One region of the Streptomyces changanensis genome, then DNA from elsewhere that is predicted to be linked to it. Evidence: riboswitches for the same ligand, from Rfam matches in the RefSeq annotation. Region 1 holds a riboswitch; each other region holds the start of a gene.
What was found. A riboswitch is a leader RNA that binds a small molecule or an ion and turns the genes downstream of it on or off. The one in region 1 is predicted to bind cobalamin.
Positions count from the first base shown of each region.

Region 1 (5,166 bases):
GAAGGGGTCGGCGAGCGGGTTGCGCAGCAGCGACTGCATGACGGCGCCGCACACGGCGAGCCCGGCCCCGCACACCGCGGCCAGCAGGGTGCGGGGCAGCCGCAGGTTCCACACGATGCCGTCGCGGATCGGGGACAGCCCGGAGGGGGCGCCGCCGAGGTGCGAGGCGACGACGGACCACACGTCGGCGACGCCGAGGTCGGCGGGGCCGACGGTGATGGTGAGGGCGACGGAGACGGCGAGCACCGCGAACCCCGCCGCCGAGCGCAGCAGGGCGGCGGTCACCGGGACAGCCCGAACCTGCGGATCGCGGCGGCGACCTGCTCGATCCCCTCCACGGTGCGGATCGTCGGGTTCATGGCCTGGCCGCTGAGCAGCACGTACCGCTTGTGCCTGACGGCGTCCATGTTCCTGGTGACCGGGTTCGACTCCAGGAACGCGATCTTCTTGGTGGCGCTCTCCGCGGTCTGCGACCGGCGGGTGAGGTCGCCGATGACGAGCACGTCGGGGTCGCGATCGGCCACGGTCTCCCAACTGACCTGCGGCCACTCCTCCGTGGTGTCGTCGAGGACGTTCCTCGCGCCGAGCGTGCGGGTGATGACGCCGGGCGCACCGCAACAGCCAGCCATGTACGGGGACTCGGCGTTGGCGAACCAGTACATGAGGGTGACGTCCGACGCGTCGAGGCCCTTCTTCGCCGCGGCGGTGCGGGCGTCGAGCCGCTCGACGAGCTCCTCGCCGCGTTCCTCGACGCCGAAGACGCGGGCGAGGTCGCGCACCTCCCGGTGGATCGTCTCCATGGTGAGCGGAGCGGTGCGCACGCCGTCACCGCCGCCGGTGTTGTCCTTGCCCGCGCAGTCCGACGGGGAGAGGTACGTCGGCACGCCCAGCTTCTCGAACTGGTCGCGGGTGGCGACGCCACCATTGCCGAGGGTGGAGGCGAAGGAGGCGGCGACGAAGTCCGGTTCGGTGTCGAGGACCCGCTCGAACGAGGGGTTGTTCTCCGCCAGCCGCCGGACGCGGGCGTTCTCCTTCTCCAGCCCCTTCATCACCGGGTCGGTCCAGGTGGCGGTGCCGGCCATGCGGTCGGCGAGGCCGAGGGAGAGCAGCGTCTCCGTGGTGCCCTGGTTCAGGGACACGGCCCGGCGGGGACCGTCGCCGCGGACCTCCACCTCGCGCCCGCAGTTGTCGAGGGTGCGGGCCGCGCCGGAGGCGGACGCGGACGGGCCGGAGGCACCACCGGCGCATCCGGTGAGCAACAGGGCGCCGCAGAGCAGGGCGGCGGGCAGGCGGTGCTGGCGTGGCGGCAGGGGCACGGGGCGTCCTCGGTTCGTGGCCCATGCGCGGGGCCGTCCGTAACGGGCGCCAGCAGGTCTTCGGACTCGGGATCGACCGGACGCGGCGCCTTCCCGGGCCGGTCAGTGCCCAGTGGCTCGTGCTGCCGCGCCCGTCACCCTCACCGCTGCGCGTCAGTTCCGGATTCGCACCGGATTCCCTGACCCAGGTACCGCGGGTACTGAGTTCGACTGGCCACGGCAAGGTAACACGGTGGTCGCAGGCCGCAACCGGCCGGGCGGGCCCGCGGCCGGGCGGGGTGTCGACGGGCGTCGGTCGGCGTGCGTCGGCGTGCGTCGGCGGGACCCGGTGGGAGGCGGGCGCCGGCGGCCGGCGTCGGCGGGGGCGGGCGGGCCCCCGCGGGCGCCGGCGGGCGGGCGTGGGCGGGATCGGCGATCCGGGCGCGGCGGGCGTTGGCGGGCGGGGGCTCAGCGAGCCGGACACCGGCAGGCAGGTGTCAGCGGGTCGGATGCCTACGGCAGGTGTCAGCGGGTCGGATGCCTACGGCAGGTGTCAGCGGGCCGCGCGCCGGCGGGCGGGATCAGCCGGCGGACCGGGCGTAGTCGCCGAAGCCCGTCCAGTCCAGGGCGACGCAGGGCTCGTCCCCCAGCACCCAGGCGTCGTGGCCGGGCTCGACGGTGAAGAAGTCGCCGGGCCCCACCTCGGCGCTCTCACCGCCGCCGTCCATGACGATCCGCATCCGGCCGCTGACCACGTAGCCGGTGTGCGCCGCCTGGCAGCTGTCGGTACCGGCGAGCGGCCTGACGTGCTCGGTCCACCGCCAGCCGGGTTCGAAGACGGCACGCCCGACGGGACCCTGCCCCGTCGTGATCAGGTCCAGCCTGCCCTTGCCGTCCTCGAAGGGACGGGTCTCGTCGGCGGCGTCGAAGTTCCTGCAGACGATGGCTGTCATGGTGCGCCTCCCCGGGAGAGGGTCGGTCCCCGAGTCCTCCTCCAGGCTACGCCGCGCCGGTGCGTCAGGGGTGCTCCAGGTAGCGGGCGAGTGTGCCGCGGCTGCGGCGGAGGGCGTCGATGCGTGCGTCCGCGGCCGCCAGCTCGCCGTGCAGGACGTCCCGGATCTCGGCGCACCAGTCGAAGCCCAGGCCCGGCCCCTCACCCCGGGCGCAGGGCAGGACCGTGCGGATCACGTCCGTGGAGAGCCCGGCGGCGAGCAGCGCGCGCACCTGCCGGACGGTGGGCACGGCGCCCTCGTCGTAGTCGCGGTACCCGTTGCCGCGCCGGACCGAGGTGAGCAGCCCCTGCGCCTCGTAGTAGCGCAGCAGCCGCGTGGCGACGCCGGTACGCCGGGACAACTCCCCGATCAGCATGGCCCCCTGCCTTCCCCGCCTTGACCTTCGCACCAGTGTGAAGCCCTAACGTCGGTTCGGGGCGCGGGAATTCCACCGCCGGTCCCGCGCCCGCGCCACCTCCACCGCCACCGGCCCCTCTCCCCCACCTCACACCCCTCACGCACCAGGAGTGATCCATGACGTCCACGACCTCGTTCGCCGTGCACCGCGACGGCCGGGCCTCGACCGCAGCGGAGCTGGCGCCGCTCGCCTTCGCCGGGTACGCCCACTTCACCGCCGCCCAAGTGCGCGGCGGTCGGATCCGCGGCCTCGACCTCCATCTGGAACGGCTGCGGTCGGCTTCCCTTGAGCTGTTCGGCCGGGCGCTGCCCGACGCGACGGTCCGGTCCCACCTGCGGACCGCCCTGGAGGCGGGGCCCGCGGACGTCTCGCTGACCGCCACGGTCCACTCCCCGGCGGGCGAGTTCACCGTGGCCGACCCGGACGAGACACCCGCGCTGCTGGTCCGTACCGGGCCGCCGGCGCACGGACCCGCCGGCCCGCTGTCGCTGGAGCCGGTGACGCACGAGCGCTTCCTGCCGACGGTCAAGCACGTGGGCGAACCGGCCAAGACGCACCTGCTCCGTCGGGCCGCCGCACAGGGCTTCGACGACGCCGTGTTCCTCGACCGGCGGGGCCGGCTCAGCGAGGCGACGATCTGGAACCTGGCGTTCTGGGACGGCACGTCGGTGGTGTGGCCGGTGGCCGACATGCTCCACGGCACGACGATGGGCGTGCTGCGGCGCGCCCTGCGCCGGCTCGGCGTCCCGCAGCGCCGGCAGGAGGTCACCGCCGCCGACCTGCCCGCGCTGGCCGGGGCCGTCGTCATGAACTCGTGGACGCCGGGCGTCCCGGTCCACCGGATCGGCGCCGCGGAACTGCCGGCGGCCCCGTCCTTCGTGGACCTGCTCCACCGCGCGTACGCCTCCGAACCACCCACCGCCCCCTGACACCCGGACAACCGGGTCTTCCGGCTCGCCGGAGCGGGTGCGCGCCGGACGCGGCGGCCCGGTGGATCACCGAACCGCCACCCGAACCGCCACCCGGACGGCACCCCGTCCGCGCACGGCCGGGCACCGCGCACCGTGCATGGCGCCTCGTGCGGGCGCGGCCCCGGACGGGCCCGGGCGGGCGGCCTGTACGGCACCCGTGCGGGCCTGTACGGCGGGGTGTGCCGTGGGGCGCGTACGGCGGCCGGTGCCGACGGTCCGTGCGGCACCCCGTGTCGTCGGGGGGTTCTTGCGGCACCCGTGTCGGCGGGAGGACGGCGCCGCCCCCGACACCCACCGCTCCGGGGCGCCGAGTACCGGGCGGGTGCCGCGGACCCGTTCGAGCAGCCCGGGGCGCGCGGACCGCGCCCCGGCGCGTGCGCCGGGGCGACACTGGCGCGTGCGAGGAGCGCGCGGCAGGGCACGTACCGGTGTCCGTACATCCATCCGGGCGACGGTGGTGCGAAAACGCGGACGCCGGCGGGCCGCGGGTGGGAGCCTCACCGACTGACCAGCCGCCGTGCGGGCGGCGTCCGGAGAGGAGTTCCCCAGGTGACAGGCAGCAGTATGCGGGTCGGTGGACGGCGGGTCGCGGCCGTCCTGGCCATGGGCGGCGGGCTCATGCTCGGACCGGTGGTCCCGGTCCAGCCGGACTCGCCCGACGGGCTGGGACTGTCGGCACGCACCACCACCGCCGACCGCCTCACCGAGCCGGTGTCCGCAGCCGTGGGCACGGCGGAGGACCTCACCACCCTCACCCCGCCGGGTGGCGGGAGCGCCTGACGGACCGGCGTCGGTCACGGGCCTCGGGCGGCCGACTGCTTGGCGGTCCGTCAGGCGGCCGGACGGCGGCCCGTCAGCCGAGGTCCGCGAGGAGCCGGCGCGCCTGCCCGGCGGCGTACGGGTGCCCGGAGTCGACGGCCGTACCGAGCGCCGCCCGGGCCCCCTCGACGTCGCCGTGCGCGGTCAGCAGGAGACCGAGGTCGAGGGCGGCACGCGGGGCGAAGTCCCGGTGGCCGAAGTCGACGGCCCGCTGGTAGGCGGCCCGGGCGCCCTCGACGTCGCCCTGCTCCTTCAGCAGGAAGCCGAGGTTCGCGGCGGACATGGAGCGCACCTCGGGGTGGCCGGAGTCGATCGCCCACTGGTACGCCGCCCGTGCCTCCTCCGGGTGCCCCTGCCGCTTGAGGACGTAGCCGAGCGTGAAGGCGGCGCCCGGAGCCTCCTCGGGGTGGCCGGAGTCCATCGCCGCGCGCAGCGCCTCACGGGCGCCGCCCACGTCGCCCAGGTCGGCCAGCAGGTTGCCCAGCAGGGCGGCGGCCCGGGGAGCGGCGTCGGGGTGGCCGGAGTCGAGGGCCGCGCGGTAGGCGGCCCGTGCGCCGTCGGTGTCCCCGAGCCGGTGCAGGAGGGAGCCGAGGTTGGTGGCGGCCAGCGGGCCGGCGTCCGGATGGCCGGAGTCGACGGCGGCGCGGTAGGCGGTGACCGCGCCGTCGGGG
Region 1 is NZ_CP102332.1:6,280,403-6,285,568, reverse strand. It holds gene NRO40_RS27525 (FecCD family ABC transporter permease) at 1-285, opposite strand, end outside; gene NRO40_RS27520 (ABC transporter substrate-binding protein) at 282-1,310, opposite strand; cobalamin riboswitch at 1,351-1,546, opposite strand; gene NRO40_RS27515 (cupin domain-containing protein) at 1,877-2,248, opposite strand; gene NRO40_RS27510 (MerR family transcriptional regulator) at 2,313-2,663, opposite strand; gene NRO40_RS27505 (aminotransferase class IV family protein) at 2,822-3,634, shown strand; gene NRO40_RS27500 (hypothetical protein) at 4,226-4,456, shown strand; gene NRO40_RS27495 (tetratricopeptide repeat protein) at 4,530-5,166, opposite strand, start outside.

Region 2 (5,166 bases), 1.8 Mb from region 1:
ACGGAGCCGGTGCTCATCGGGATCCCGTTCTTCTACTGGTACCAGATGCTCTGGGTCGTGCTGTCCACGGCGCTGACCATGCTCGCGTACCGGCTCTGGCACCGTGACCAGCGGGCCCGCGCCTCCCGGGACGGGGGTGCGGAGCGATGAAGGACGGTGTGAACGGCGTCGCGCTCGCCGTCTTCGTCTTCTTCTTCCTGCTCGTCACGGTCATGGGCTTCCTGGCCGCGCGCTGGCGCCGGGCCGAGAACGAGCAGAGCCTGGACGAATGGGGCCTGGGCGGCCGGTCGTTCGGCACGTGGGTCACGTGGTTCCTGCTCGGCGGGGACCTGTACACGGCGTACACCTTCGTCGCCGTCCCGGCGGCCATCTACGCGGCGGGCGCCGCCGGCTTCTTCGCCGTGCCGTACACGATCCTCGTCTACCCGCTGATCTTCACCTTCCTGCCGCGCCTGTGGTCGGTGTCGCACCGGCACGGCTACGTCACCACCGCCGACTTCGTGCGCGGCCGCTGGGGCTCCAAGGGCCTGTCGCTGGCGGTCGCCCTCACCGGCATCCTCGCCACCATGCCGTACATCGCGCTCCAGCTGGTCGGCATCCAGGCCGTGCTGGACGTGATGGGCGTGGGCGGCGGCGAGTCCACGCACTGGTTCGTCAAGGACCTCCCGCTGCTGATCGCCTTCGGCGTCCTCGCCGCGTACACGTACTCCTCCGGGCTGCGCGCCCCCGCGCTGATCGCGTTCGTCAAGGACACGCTCATCTACCTGGTCATCGCGGTCGCCATCATCTACATCCCGATCAAGCTCGGCGGCTTCGACGCGATCTTCAGCGCCGCGAGCGACGCCTACGCCCAGGTCAACCCGGCGACCGACAAGCCGCGCGGCGCGCTGGTGCCGGGCGAGGCCGGCCAGTGGACGTACGCGACCCTGGCGCTCGGCTCGGCGCTGGCGCTCTTCATGTACCCGCACTCCATCACCGCGACGTTGTCGTCCCGCAGCCGTGACGTCATTCGCCGCAACACCACCATCCTGCCGCTGTACTCGCTGATGCTGGGCCTGCTGGCGTTCCTCGGCTTCATGGCGATCGCCGCGGGCATCAAGGTGCAGAACGGCCAGCTGGCCATCCCGCAACTGTTCGAGGACATGTTCCCCGACTGGTTCGCCGGGGTCGCCTTCGCCGCCATCGGCATCGGCGCGCTCGTACCGGCCGCGATCATGTCGATCGCCGCGGCCAACCTCTTCACCCGCAACATCTACAAGGACTTCCTGAAGCCGGACGCCACCCCGGAGCAGGAGACCAAGGTGTCCAAGCTGGTGTCGCTGCTGGTCAAGGTGGGCGCGCTGGCGTTCGTCCTCACGATGGACAAGACGGTCGCCATCAACTTCCAGCTCCTCGGCGGCATCTGGATCCTCCAGACCTTCCCCGCGCTGGTCGGCGGCCTGTTCACCCGGTGGTTCCACCGCTGGGCGCTGCTCGGTGGCTGGGCGGTCGGCATGGTGTACGGCACCTGGACCGCGTACAACGTCGCCGGCCCCACGCAGAAGCACTTCGGCGGCTCGTCGGCGGAGATCCCCGGCATCGGGGAGATCGGGTACATCGGCCTCACCGCCTTCGTGCTGAACCTCCTGGTCACGGTGGTCCTCACGTTCGCGCTGCGGGCGGTGCGGGCGCCGGAGGGCGTCGACGAGACGACCGCCGGCGACTACACCGCCGACGTGGGCGACACGGGCGTCCGCCGGACGATGCCCAAGGTCGGCACCGGGCACTGAACCCCGGACCGCCCCGCGGCGAGGGCCCCCGCACCGTCCCGGCAGGGCGGCGGGGGCCCTCGTGCGCGTACCGGGCCGACGGGGGCCCTCGTCCGGTACCGGGCCGGTAGGCGAGGATGTGCGCATGACACGACGCCCGGTGCCCGCACCGCTCCCCCCGCGCCCCCGGCGCACCCCGGCGCTCCTGGCCGCCCTGGCGTCGCCGCTGCTGCTCCTCGTCGGCTGCGGCACGCAGGTGGCCGGCTCCGGCGCCCCGGACCGGGCGGAGTTGGAGGCCCGCGCCGCCGCCCTGCAGACCAGGGCGGAACACGTGTACGTGACCGAGGCCGACGGCTTCGACCTCGCCGAGCAGTCGGTGGGCGTCCTCGGCGACGACGGCTTCTCCGCGTCGTACGTCTCGAAGGGCGGCGGCACGCTCACCCTCGGCGTCGAGCGGGGCCGCCTCGAGGACGTGGGCTGCGCCGCCGTCCCGTCGGCCCCACCCGCCCCGTCGACCGGCACGGGCGCGGCCGGTGGCGGGCCGTGCGCAGCGGACGGGGCGCTGTGGTACCGCTCCGGGGACACGGCACACGAGTACCTGCGCGTCGAGGGCGGGCTGCGCATCCGCGTGAGCGCCGACCGCGCCGCCGTGGACCGCGCCACCCTGCGTGCCGCCGCCGAGCGGGCGCACCGCGCCTCCGACGAGGAGTTGGCAGAGGTACTGCCCGAACGCCCGCCCGGGTCGGGTGGCTCGGGCGGCACGAGCGGCAACGGCGGTCCCGGCGGCACGAGCGGCACGAGCGGCACGAGCGGCACAAGCGGCACGGCCGGCAGCGGCGGCCCCGGCGGCACCGGCGGCGCGCCCGTGGAGCGCGGGGACCTGCCTCCCGTGGGTGACGGGGCGCCCGACAACGGCGTGGGCGTGAGCGGCTGACCCCGCCCCACCACCCCGGCCGCGCCGCCCCCGCGGGCTCGCGGGAGCCCCGCGGCGGCCCGTGACGGCCCCCGTGTCCGCCCGCGCCGGCCCTCCCCGAGGGGCCACGCGCCGGTCCCGCGAGAGCCCCGTGGCAGCCCCGCGCGGACCCCTCCGCCGGGGCCGGAACCCCTCCCCGGGCTGCCACTGTTCGCGTACGCGCCGACACTCTGACACAACATGTGGGGTGTGCCGTGAGGGGTGCCCCCCACATGTATGCTCGTCCTCGCTGTCGCAGCAGGGGAATCCGGTGAGAGTCCGGAACTGTCCCGCAACGGTGTACCGGTGTGCCCTTCGCGTACCCGCGAGTCCGACGACCTGCCGGCAGCGCGCCCGGACCGTCCGGCCCGGGTGCCCAGACGTCCGGGCCTCGCGGAGTGGGCCGGTGGACGCGGTCACGCACGCCCCCGTGCCCGGGGTGAGGCGCGCCCCGCTCCCCCGCCCCCGCCCGCGGGACCCCGAGCCGAGCGAGGGAGAGCCCCCACGTGACCATCGCGCCAGCGGATCCGGCTTCAGCCACCGAAGTCGACGCGCCCGGGACCGCGCTGCTGCGGACCCTGACCGACCTCACCGCGGACCTCCCCGACGCCGACCCCGGCCGGGTCGCCGCCGCCGCCCTGCGCGGCCGGCACGCCGGGTCGGACGAGGCCGAACTGCGGGAGCTCGCCACCGAGGCGGCGGCCGGACTGATCGCCGAGGACCCCGCGTACTCGAAGCTCGCCGCGCGGCTCCTGACCCGGACCATCGCCGACGAGGCGGCGGGCCAGGGCGCGGTGTGCTTCTCGGCCTCCGTCGCCGTCGGCCACCGCGAGGGGCTCATCGCCGACCGCACCGCCGAGCTCGTGGCGGGCCACGCCGACCGGCTGGACGCCGTGATCGACCCCGCGGCCGACGACCGGTTCGGCTACTTCGGCCTGCGCACCCTGTACTCGCGCTACCTGCTGCGCCACCCGCTCACCCGCAAGGTGGTCGAGACCCCGCAGCACTTCCTGCTGCGGGTCGCCTGCGGCCTGGCCGCCGACCGTTCGGCGGGCGCCCTGGACGAGGTCGAGGCGCTGTACCGGCTGATGAGCCGCCTCGACTACCTGCCGTCCTCGCCGACCCTGTTCAACTCGGGCACCCGGCACCCCCAGATGTCCTCCTGCTACCTGCTGGACTCCCCGCAGGACGAGCTGGACTCCATCTACGACCGCTACCACCAGGTGGCCCGGCTCTCGAAGCACGCGGGCGGCATCGGTCTGTCGTACTCGCGGATCCGCGCCCGCGGTTCGCTGATCCGCGGCACCAACGGCCACTCCAACGGCATCGTGCCGTTCCTGAAGACGCTGGACGCGTCCGTCGCCGCCGTCAACCAGGGCGGGCGGCGCAAGGGCGCGGCCGCCGTCTACCTGGAGACCTGGCACGCGGACATCGAGGAGTTCCTGGAGCTGCGCGACAACACGGGCGAGGACGCCCGGCGCACGCACAACCTCAACCTGGCGCACTGGATCCCCGACGAGTTCATGCGCCGCGTCAACGCCGACGCCGACTGGTCGCTCTTCTCGCCGTCGGACGTCCCCGAGCTGGTCGACCTGTGGGGCGAGGAGTTCGACGCCGCCTACCGCGCCGCCGAGGCCAAGGGCCTGGCCCGCCGGACGATGCCGGCCCGCGACCTGTACGGCCGGATGATGCGGACGCTCGCGCAGACCGGCAACGGCTGGATGACGTTCAAGGACGCCGCCAACCGCACCGCCAACCAGACCGCCGAGCCGGGCCACACGGTCCACTCCTCCAACCTCTGCACGGAGATCCTGGAGGTCACGGACGACGGCGAGACCGCGGTCTGCAACCTGGGCTCCGTCAACCTCGGCGCGTTCGTGACCGGTGACTCCATCGACTGGGAGCGGCTGGACGAGACCGTCCGCACGGCCGTCACCTTCCTCGACCGGGTCGTCGACATCAACTTCTACCCGACCGAGCAGGCGGGCCGCTCCAACGCCCGCTGGCGCCCGGTGGGCCTGGGCGCGATGGGCCTCCAGGACGTCTTCTTCCGGCTGCGGCTGCCGTTCGACTCCCCCGAGGCGCTCGCCCTGTCGACGCGGATCGCCGAGCGGATCATGCTCGCCGCGTACGAGGCATCCGCCGACCTGGCCGAGCGCCACGGCCCGCTGCCCGCGTGGGAGAAGACGCGGACCGCGCGCGGCGTGCTCCACCCCGACCACTACGACGTCGAACTGGCCTGGCCCGAGCGGTGGGAGGCGCTGCGCGCCCGCGTCGCCGAGGTCGGCATGCGCAACTCGCTGCTGCTCGCCATCGCGCCGACGGCGACGATCGCCTCCATCGCCGGGGTCTACGAGTGCATCGAGCCGCAGGTCTCCAACCTCTTCAAGCGCGAGACGCTGTCCGGCGAGTTCCTCCAGGTCAACTCCTACCTGGTGGACGAGTTGAAGAAGCTCGGCGTGTGGG
Region 2 is NZ_CP102332.1:4,481,894-4,487,059, reverse strand. It holds gene NRO40_RS20055 (DUF3311 domain-containing protein) at 1-150, shown strand, start outside; gene mctP (monocarboxylate uptake permease MctP) at 147-1,769, shown strand; gene NRO40_RS20045 (hypothetical protein) at 1,894-2,682, shown strand; cobalamin riboswitch at 2,934-3,061, shown strand; gene NRO40_RS20040 (ribonucleoside-diphosphate reductase subunit alpha) at 3,207-5,166, shown strand, end outside.
Region 2: it holds a riboswitch for cobalamin, as region 1 does, so the genes downstream of both, NRO40_RS20040 (ribonucleoside-diphosphate reductase subunit alpha) here and NRO40_RS27520 (ABC transporter substrate-binding protein) in region 1, are expected to answer to the same signal.

Region 3 (5,166 bases), 2.8 Mb from region 1:
GACCTGCCAGTTACGGCTGCGGGAGCCCGGGTTGTACAGGGCGAGCACCAGGTCGGCGGCGGCCGCGGCGCGCAGTCGCTCCGCGATGACCTCCCACGGCTTGAGCCGGTCGGACAGGGACAGGGTGGCGTAGTCGTGGCCGAGGGGAGCGCCCGCCTTCGCCGCCGCCGCGTTGGCCGCGGTCACCCCGGGCAGGACGCGTACCGGCACGTCCGCGTACCCCTCCTGCGACGCGACCTCAAGGACGGCCGTCGCCATGGCGAAGACGCCCGGGTCGCCGCCCGACACCACCGCCACGCGGTGCCCGCGCCGCGCCAGGTCGAGGGCGAACTCGGCGCGCTCGGACTCGACCTTGTTGTCGGAGCCGTGGCGCCGCTGCCCGGCGCGCTCCGGCACCCGGTCCAGGTACGTCGTGTACCCCACCAGGTCGGTGGCCGAGGCCAGCGCGCCGCGCGTCTGGGGGGTCAGCCACAGCGGGCCGGCCGGGCCGGTGCCGACGACCACCACCTCGCCCCGCTCGGGTGCGGCGGGGCCGGTGTCGACGCGGGACGGCAGCACCGCGACGGAGAAGTACGGCACGGTATCCGGGTCCACCTCGACGAGCGGCGCCGTGCGCCGGCCCTCCATGGTGGCGCGCTCCACGTAGTGGGCGTCGGCCAGCCGGTCCGCGCGCTCCAGGGCGCGGCGCACCGTGGGGAACGTCCGGCCCAGCTTCATGACCACCGCCGAGTCGGTCGCCGCCAGGCGGGCCGTCAGCTCCTCCTCGGGCAGGGTGCCCGGGATGATGGTGAGCACCTCCTCGGCCTCCACCAGCGGCTTGCCGATCGTCGCCGCTGCGGCGCTGACGGAGGTGACGCCGGGCACGACCTCGGTCTCGTAGCGGTGCGCGAGGCGCTTGTGCATGTGCTGGTACGAGCCGTAGAAGAGCGGGTCGCCCTCCGCGAGCACCGCCACGGTCCGGCCCGCGTCGAGGTGTGCGGCGAGCCGGGCGGACGCCTCCTCGTAGAAGTCGTCGAGCGCGCCGCGGTAGCCGCCGGGGTGGTCCGTCGTCTCGACCGTGAGCGGGTACATCAGCCGCTCCTCGACGTGGTCCTCGCGGATGTGGCGCGCCGCGATGGAGCGGGCGATGGAGCGGCCGTGCCGGGCGCAGTGGTACGCCACGACGTCCGCCTCCGCGATGACCTCGACCGCGCGGAGGGTCATCAGCGACGGGTCGCCCGGGCCGAGCCCGACGCCGTACAGCTTGCCGCTCATTCGACCTCACTCGCGATCGCGTTGACCGCCGCGGCGGTCATGGCGCTGCCGCCGCGCCGGCCCCGTACGACGATGTGGTCCAGGTCCGACGCCGCCAGCGCGTCCTTCGACTCGGCCGCGCCGATGAAGCCGACGGGGATGCCGAGCACGGCGGCCGGGCGGGGCGCGCCCTCGCGGATCATCTCCAGGAGGCGGAACAGGGCGGTCGGCGCGTTGCCGATGGCGACGACCGCGCCGTCCAGGCGGTCGCGCCACAGCTCCAGCGCGGCCGCGCTGCGGGTCGTGCCCAGCTTCGCGGCCAGGTCCGGCACGGACGGGTCGGAGAGGGTGCAGACGACGTCGTTGGCGGCGGGAAGCCGCTTGCGGGTGACGCCGCTGGCGACCATCTGCGCGTCGCACAGGATCGGCGCGCCGGCGCGCAGCGCGGCGCGGGCGCGGGAGACGACCTCGGGCGTGTAGGCCAGGTCGCGGACGAGGTCGACCATGCCGCAGGCGTGGATCATCCGCACGGCGACCTGGCTGACGTCGGCGGGCAGCCCCGCGAGATCCGCCTCGGCGCGGATCGTGGCAAAGGACTGGCGGTAGATCTCCGCGCCGTCCTTCTCGTAGTCGAACACTGTGCTCCCGCTCATCTCTGTGCCTGTGCCTGTGCCTGTGCGTGTGCGTTGTGCGTGTGGTGCCTGGGTTGCCTGGTGGGTCAGGTGTTGTGGGTGGTGTCTGTGGGGCTTGCGGCCGGGGCTGGTGGCCGGGTGCCCGGGGCGGTCCGTACGGTGATCTCGTACGTACCGTCACTGGTGGCCAGCGCGTCCACCCAGTCGCCCTGCGGATGCCCGCAGCGCCGGGCGCAGCCGGACCAGTGGACCGGCAGCCCGTGTTCCAGGGGCCGCGCGTCGGCCCGTACGTCGGCCAGGGCCTTGCCGCAACCGGGCCGCCCGGTGCAGGCGCTGACCGACAGCCAGGGCGAACCGGCCCGCACGAGGTACCCCGCCGCCTCCAGCGCCGCGAGGCGCTCCACGGCCGCCGCCCGCCCGGGCAGCCCGGTGACGACGAAGCCGCGCCACGGCGTGACCCGCACCTCGCCGGCCGGACCCGGGTCCAGGGCGCGGAACTGCGCGGTGGTGACCCGCCCCAGCGGCGCCACGACCGACACGGCTCCGCCCTCCCCGACGACCCCCGGCTCGGGCGCCGCGTCCGTAGCCGTACCCGTACCCGTGCCCGCAATCGCCCCAGTCGCCCCAGTCGCCGTCCCCGGCGCCGGCCACGCCGCCTCCGGCCACGCCACCACGCCCGCGTCCGCCAGGTGCCGGGTCACGGCGGTGCCGAGGCCGCAGTCCGCGGGCAGTTCGGCCACCCGCCAGGCACCCGTACCGGCCTCCCGGGCGACGGCGAGGAACGCCCGCGCCACGGCAAGCGCCGCCCGAGGGGCGTCCGCGCCCGCCACCCGCCACGTCCCGCCGACCGCGCCGCCCGCCGTCGCCCCGCCAGCCGCAGCCGTCCCGCCGCCGCCCTCAGCCGTCCCGCCGCCCCCGACCGCCCCGCCGACCGCAGCCGCCCCGCCCGCGTCCCCGACACGCAGTACAGCGCGGCCGTCCGGCTCTGCGAGCAACGTCACATCGGCGCCCAGCCCCGCCACGTCACCGCGCCCGTCGTCCACGGCGAACAGGAAGCGCCCCGAGAGGGCCGTGGTCCACGCCTCGGCGCACAGCAGCGCGTCCAGCTCGCGGGCCCACGCCTGCGCGTCCGCGTGCCCCCGCCCGTCGAGCCCGGCGAGCGGCGAGACGACCATGTTGCGGATCCGCTCGTGCGCCGCGGACGGCAGCAGCCCGGCAGCGTCCAACAGCTCCGCCAGGGCCAGTCCGCAGTCGTCGGGCAGTCCGCGCAGATCGAGGTTGCCGCGCGAGGTGACGCCGAGGTGGCCGTCGCCCAACCGGTCGGCGGCGTCGGCCAGGGCCGTGATCTGATGACTCGTCAGGACGCCGACGGGGAGCCGCAGCCGGGCCAGTCCGCCGTCGTCCGCGCGGTGCAGCCGCAGCGCGCCGGGGCACGCGTCGCCGCGGTCGCGGACGCGTTCCGGTATGTGGGTTTCGCCCCCGTTCCGGGGCTTTGATGAGCTGGGCGGCATGGCGGCGAGCATACGCGCAGCCTCTACTATGCAGACGGCACAGGGTCCCAGGACCCTAGGGAGGAAGCCCGGTGCGAATCCGGCGCGGTCCCGCCACTGTGAGCGGGGCCCCGAGGGGCTCCGCGAGTCAGGAACTCCCGCCACCCACGACCACCCGGGGCGAGGACACCCCGAGGAAGGCCCGGCACGCCGTGATCCTGCTGCTGTCGCACTCCGACACCGACCTCCTGAGCGCCCGCGCGGCCGGTGGCCCGGTCGAGTACCGGTTCGCCAACCCCGCCCGCCTCCCCGTCGACGACCTGCCCGGCCTCCTCGACGGCGCCGACCTCGTCGTCGTGCGCCTCCTCGGCGGCATCCGCGCCTGGGAGGAGGGCCTGCAGACCCTCCGCGAGTCCGGCAAGCCGCTCGTCGTCCTCACCGGCGAACAGGCCCCCGACGCCCAGCTGATGGAGACCTCCACCGTCCCGATCGGCATCGCGGCCGAGGCGCACGCCTACCTCGCCCACGGCGGCCCGGACAACCTCGAACAGCTCGCCCGCTTCCTCTCCGACACCGTCCTGCTCACCGGCCACGGCTTCGAGCCCCCGGCCGCCGCCCCCACCTGGGGCCCGCTGGAGCGCACCGCGCGGAGCACCACCGGCCCCACGGTCGCCGTGCTGTACTACCGCGCCCACCACATGAGCGGGAACACCGCCTTCGTCGGCGCCCTCTGCGACGCCATCGAGGACGCGGGCGGCCAGGCCCTCCCGCTGTACGTGGCGTCCCTGCGCGCGCCCGAGCCGGAGCTCCTGGAGAGCCTGCGGACGGCCGACGCGGTCGTCACCACCGTCCTCGCCGCCGGCGGCACCAAGCCGGCCGAGGCACAGGCGGGCGGCGACGACGAGTCGTGGGACGCGGGCGCGCTCGCCGCCCTCGACGTGCCGATCCTCCAGGCCCTGTGCCTGACCGGTTCGCGCGCCGCCTGGGAGGAGAACGACGAGGGCCTCTCGCCGCTCGACGCCGCCAGCCAGGTCGCGGTGCCGGAGTTCGACGGCCGGCTCATCACCGTGCCGTTCTCGTTCAAGGAGATCGACGCCGACGGCCTGCCCGCGTACGTCGCCGACGCCGAGCGCGCCGCGCGCGTCGCCGGGATCGCCGTGCGCCACGCGCGCCTCCGCCACATCCCGAACGCCGAGAAGCGCCTCGCGCTGGTCCTCTCCGCGTACCCGACCAAGCACTCCCGCATCGGCAACGCCGTGGGCCTCGACACCCCCGCCTCCGCCGTCGCGCTGCTGCGCCGGCTGCGGGAGGAGGGGTACGACTTCGGCGACGAGGACGTCCCGGGCCTCGCCTCCGGTGACGGCGACGAGCTGATCTACGCCCTCATCGAGGCCGGCGGCCACGACCAGGAGTGGCTGACCGAGGAGCAGCTGGCCAGGAACCCGGTCCGCATCCCGGCCGCCGACTACAAGCGCTGGTACGGCACACTCCCCGAGGAGCTGCGCGCGCAGGTCGAGCAGCACTGGGGCCCGCCGCCCGGCGAGATGTTCCTCGACCGCTCCCGCAACGCCGACGGCGACATCGTCCTCGCCGCCCTCCGGCGCGGGAACCTGCTGATCCTCATCCAGCCGCCGCGCGGCTTCGGCGAGAACCCGATCGCGATCTACCACGACCCCGACCTGCCGCCCTCGCACCACTACCTGGCCGCCTACCGCTGGATCGGCACCCCCCAGGCCGACGGTGGCTTCGGCGCCGACGCCATGGTCCACCTCGGCAAGCACGGCAACCTGGAGTGGCTGCCGGGCAAGAAC
Region 3 is NZ_CP102332.1:3,506,320-3,511,485, forward strand. It holds gene NRO40_RS15545 (precorrin-2 C(20)-methyltransferase) at 1-1,254, opposite strand, end outside; gene NRO40_RS15550 (precorrin-8X methylmutase) at 1,251-1,886, opposite strand; gene NRO40_RS15555 (cobalamin biosynthesis protein CobG) at 1,952-3,388, opposite strand; cobalamin riboswitch at 3,399-3,531, shown strand; gene cobN (cobaltochelatase subunit CobN) at 3,568-5,166, shown strand, end outside.
Region 3: it holds a riboswitch for cobalamin, as region 1 does, so the genes downstream of both, cobN (cobaltochelatase subunit CobN) here and NRO40_RS27520 (ABC transporter substrate-binding protein) in region 1, are expected to answer to the same signal.

Region 4 (5,166 bases), 5.9 Mb from region 1:
GGCGCGCGGCACGGACGTGGCGATCGTGGGGATGCGCGCCTCGTGCCAGCCGATGCCGGTGTTGATGATCGTCGCGCCCGCGGCCTCGATCTCCTTCGCCAGCGCGACCACCTCGTCCAGCGACGACCCGCCGGGCACCAGGTCGAGCATCGACAGCCGGTAGACGAGGATGAAGTCCTCGCCCACCCGCTCGCGGGTGCGGCGGACGATCTCCAGCGGGAAGCGCACCCGGTTCTCGTACGAGCCGCCCCACCGGTCCTCGCGGTGATTGGTCGCCGCGGCGATGAACTCGTTGATGAGGTACCCCTCCGAGCCCATGATCTCGACGCCGTCGTAGCCGGCCGACTTCGCCAGCTCCGCCGCCCGCACGTAGTCCTCGACGGTCTGCTCGACCTCGGCGTCCGTCAGGGCGTGCGGGACGAAGGGGCTGATCGGCGCCTGGAGGGCGCTCGGCGCCACCAGCCGCGGGTGGTAGGCGTAGCGGCCGAAGTGGAGGATCTGCATCGCGATCCTGCCGCCGGCCGCGTGTACCGCGTCCGTCACGACGCGGTGCTGCTCCGCCTCCTGCGCGGAGGTCAGCTTGGCGCCGCCGTCGTAGGGCCGGCCCGCCTCGTTCGGGGCGATGCCGCCCGTCACGATGAGGGCGGCCCCGCCGCGGGCGCGGGCCGCGTAGAAGGCGGCCATCCGCTCGAAACCGTTCTCCGCCTCCTCCAGGCCGACGTGCATCGACCCCATGAGCACCCGGTTCGGCAGGGTGGTGAAGCCCAGGTCCAGGGGGCGCAGCAGGTGCGGGTACCGGGACGGGGTCGGGGTCGGGGTCATGAGGGGCGCCTCCTCGCGCGCGGTGTCATCGCCCCTGTTGTAGACGACCGCGCCCCCTTTATGCAACAAGTTGCACAACGGTCGGGGCGTGAGGTGCGCTACGTACGCCGGGTGCGCCCGCACTCCCCGCCGCCGTCAGCCGCGCTGAGCGAGGTCCGCCCCCCAGGCGTCCAGCCCCTCCGGCGTGCACGGCACCGTCCCCCACGGCGTCGCCTTCCCGCCGCCCGGCGGGGTCCCGGCCCCCGGGTCCGGCAACCCGTGCGCCCGCAGCAGCCGCGCCACCGCCATCGCCCACGGCCGCCGCAGCCGTGCCGCGTCCAGCAGTTCCCCGTCCGCCAGCAGCTCCTCCACCGGGCCCGTGCGCACCCCGTCCGGTGTGAGCACCGCCGCGTCGTCCGCCCACCGCAGCGCCAGGTCCACGTCGTGCGTGGCCATCACCACGGTCGTCCCCGACACCCGCAACCCCTCCAGCACCGCCAGCAGCCGCTCCTGCCCGTGCGGGTCGAGCCCGGCCGTCGGCTCGTCGAGGATGAGGACCCGGGGCCGCATCGCGACGGCCCCCGCGATCGCCGCGCGCTTCCGCTGCCCGTACGACAGCAGGTGCGTCGGCCGGTCCTCCAGCGCCACGATGTCCAGGGCCTCCAGCGCCTCGCGGACCCGGGCGCGGACCTCCTCCTCCGGCAGGCCCAGGTTCATCGGGCCGAACGACACGTCCTGCCCGACCGACGCGGCGAAGAGCTGGTCGTCCGGGTCCTGCACCACCAGCTGCACCGCCGTCCGCAGCCGGGTCAGGCCTCTGCGGTCGTACGTCACGTCCTCGCCGGCCAGGCGCAGCCGCCCGCTCGCGCACCGCAGACCGCCGCTCAGCAGCCGCAGCAGCGTCGTCTTGCCGCCGCCGTTGCGGCCCAGGACCGCCAGGGACCGCCCCTCCGGCACGGCGAAGTCGACCCCGCTCAGCACGGCGGGTCCGCCCTCGTAGGCGAACCCCGCCCCCACCAGCTCCACCACCGGCGACCCGGTCATCACACCACCCGTTCGAGTCCGAGGGCGGCCGCGACCAGCGCCGCCAGCAACACCGCCGTCGCCGCCAGGAAGCGGCGGTCCAGTCGCGCCGCGGGCACCAGCACCCGCAGCGTCCCGTCGTAACCGCGGCCGGCGAGACCGCTCTGCAGCCGTGTCGCCCGGTCGAAGGCGCGGACGAACGCGGTGGCCCCGAGCCCGGCCGCCGAGCGCCACGCCGCGGCCCGGCTGGTCGTCCCCAGCCGCGCGGCCTGCGCCTGCCGGATCCGCGCCACCGCGTCCAGCAGCAGGAAGCCGATGCGGTACATCACCAGCGCCACGTCCACCACCGGCGCGGGCACGCCCGCCCGCACCAGCCGGGGCAGCACGTCCGACACGGGCGTCGTGAAGGCGAAGAGCAGCACCCCCAGCGACGCCGCCGACGACCGCAGCAGCAACTCCCCGGCCTGCACGGCCCCACCGGGCGCGGGCGCCACCCAGCCCGCCGGGCCGCCCACTTGGAACAGCAGCGGCACCGCGCCCGTGACGCAGAAGCCGAGCGGCACCCGCCACGCCCGCCACAGCTGCCGCGGAGCCACCCCGGCCGGCCCCAGCAGCACCACGACGGCGACCACCGCCACCAGTGCCGCGCCCGGCCACGGCGGCAGGGACACCGCACAGACCGTCAGGCCGAGACCGAGCACGGCCTTCTCGCCCGGGTGGCGGCGGCGCCAGCGGCTGCCGTGCGCCGCCACGTCGATGGGCAGCACCCCCGCTACTCCCCGGACGCCGCGGGCGGCTCGGCCGCCCCGCCGGCCCCGGCCCGCTCCTCACCCTGGCGGCGCCCGCGGCGCAGCCCGAAGTAGTACGCCAGCACTCCGGCGCCCAGCGCGGCCTGCAGGGAGAACAGCGCCGACTCCACCTCACCCGACGGCGGCTCGTACAGCGGGCTGAACCACGGCTCGTAGTCGGGGGCGTTCTCGGTGATCGCCACCTCCGCCTGCGCGTCCGCGCCCGTGAACGGCTCCTCTTTGTGATCGCCCAGGCCGAGCGCCAGCGGCAGCACCGCCAGCGCCACCACGACGAGCAGCAGCAGGGTGTTGATCCTCGCGTTCCGGCTCATCGGACCGCCGCCTCCTTCGCCGCGCCCGACGCCGGGAGCACGCCGAGCCGGGCCAGCTCGCCCCCGCTCGACTGCCGCAGCAGCCGCATCACCAGCACCGTCAGCAGGCCCTCGCTCACCGCCAGGGGGAGCTGCGTCACCGCGAAGATCCCGCCGAACTTGGCGAGCGCGCCCGTGAAGCCGCTGCCCGGGTCGGGGAACGCGAGCGCCAGCTGCACGCTCGTCACGCAGTACGTGGACAGGTCCGCCGCGAACGCGCCGAAGAAGACGGCCACCATCAGGGGCGCTCCCGTGCGGCGCAGCAGCCGGTACAGCCCGTACCCGGCCCACGGTCCCACGACCGCCATCGAGAAGGCGTTCGCGCCGAGCGTCGTCAGACCGCCGTGCGCCAGCAGCAGCGCCTGGAACAGCAGGGTGATCGTGCCGAGCACGGCCATGATGGGCGGCCGGAACAGGATGGCGCCGAGCCCGGTACCGGTGGGGTGGCTGCAGCTGCCCGTCACCGACGGGATCTTCAACGCGGACAGGACGAACGTGAACGCCCCGGAGGCGCCGAGCAGCAGCGTCGACTCGGGGTTGGCCCTGACCTCCCGGGTCAGCGCCCGGACGCCGTGGACGACGAACGGAGCGGCCGCCAGTGTCCAGGCGACCGCGTGTTCCCGGGGTAGGAACCCTTCGGCTATATGCATGTGGGGGAGACCCTCTCCAGCACCTCGTGGATGGACAACGCGCCCTGGCCGGTCTCCTGGCTGACGGGTACTACCGCCTCGACCCCGCCTTCCCGGACGCCGCGGTCTCCCGCGGCGGTCCAGTGGCTTCCCCGCTTGCGCGGGGGGTGGGGCCGGACTTCCCGATCACAGTGGCGAGGGCCGCGCCGGTTCCACACCGGCTTCCCGTACACCAAGGCCCTGCGACACTAGTGCGTTGACCAGGTACATCACAACCGCGCGCACGGGGGGCCTCGCCGCACGGGCAGGCGCTCGCGGGCACCCGCCACGCCCTACCGCTTGCGGTAGCCGTACGCCTCCGAGGCCGCCGTCTCCACCGCGTCGAGGTCGCCGCCCGCCGCCGCGGTGACGACGGCCGCCACCGCGCCCTCCACGAACGGCGCGTCCACCAGCCTCGTCCCCGCCGGCAGTTCCCCCTCCTCCTCCAGCAGCGCCTTCACCGTCAGGACGGCGCTGCCCAGGTCCACCAGGACCGCGACGCCGGCGCCGCCGTCGACCTCCGCGGCCGCCCGCGCGACCAGCTCGGCGCTCGTACCGAGCCCGCCGTCCGGCCCGCCGCCGGCCGCCGCCACCGGTACCCCGCCGGCGCCCCCGGCCAGTCCCCGGGCGAGCGCGGCTACGGCCTCCGCGACCGGGGCGCTGTGCGAGACGAGCACGACACCCACGGGCGCCCCCGCCCCGCTCACGCCGCCTCCCCCGTGGCGTCGGCGAGTGCCGCGAAGAGCAGCGCGGCCGACGTGGCGCCCGGGTCCCGGTGTCCCACCGACCGCTCGCCGAGGTAACTGGCCCGTCCCTTGCGGGCGCGCATCGGCCCGGTCGCCGCCGCGCCCTCCGCGGCGGCCCGCGCGGCCGCCGCGACGGCGTCCGGCCGGTCCTGGCCGAGCGCGGCCACGGCCGGCTGCAGCGCGTCCAGCATCGTCTTGTCCCCGGCCCGCGCCCCGCCGAGCCGGGCCACCGCCGCGACACCGGCGTCCAGCGCCTCCGCCAGTCGCGCGGGCGCCACCTCGGGCTCGTCGCCCAGGGCCTTGCCGGCGCTCCGCAGCAGCGTGCCGTACAGCGGCCCCGACGCCCCGCCCACCGTGGAGATCAGCCGCCGGCCGGCCAGCACCAGGACCGCGCCGGGCGCCCGCGGCGGCTCCTCCTCCAGCGCGGCCGCCACCGCCGTGAAGCCGCGCCGCAGGTTGGCCCCGTGGTCGGCGTCGCCGATCGCGGAGTCCAGCTCCGTGAGGAGGTCGGCGTCCCGGTCCACGGCCGCCGCCATCGCGGCCATCCACCGCAGGAACGTCCCGGAGTCCAGCACCGCGCTCACCACCCCCACCGCAGCGCCGGTGTCCGCACCGGCGCGTCCCACAGCCGCAGCAGCTCCTCGTCCGCCCGGCACAGCGTCACCGAGGCACCGGCCATGTCCAACGACGTCACGTAGCTGCCGACGAGCGTGCGGGCCACCGGCACCCCGCGCTCGCCCAGCACCCGGTGCACCTCGGCGCCGAACCC
Region 4 is NZ_CP102332.1:397,734-402,899, reverse strand. It holds gene NRO40_RS01730 (oxidoreductase) at 1-822, opposite strand, end outside; gene NRO40_RS01725 (energy-coupling factor ABC transporter ATP-binding protein) at 958-1,845, opposite strand; gene cbiQ (cobalt ECF transporter T component CbiQ) at 1,845-2,591, opposite strand; gene NRO40_RS01715 (energy-coupling factor ABC transporter substrate-binding protein) at 2,597-2,944, opposite strand; gene NRO40_RS01710 (energy-coupling factor ABC transporter permease) at 2,941-3,633, opposite strand; cobalamin riboswitch at 3,663-3,864, opposite strand; gene NRO40_RS01705 (PTS-dependent dihydroxyacetone kinase phosphotransferase subunit DhaM) at 3,945-4,358, opposite strand; gene dhaL (dihydroxyacetone kinase subunit DhaL) at 4,355-4,972, opposite strand; gene dhaK (dihydroxyacetone kinase subunit DhaK) at 4,978-5,166, opposite strand, start outside.
Region 4: it holds a riboswitch for cobalamin, as region 1 does, so the genes downstream of both, NRO40_RS01710 (energy-coupling factor ABC transporter permease) here and NRO40_RS27520 (ABC transporter substrate-binding protein) in region 1, are expected to answer to the same signal.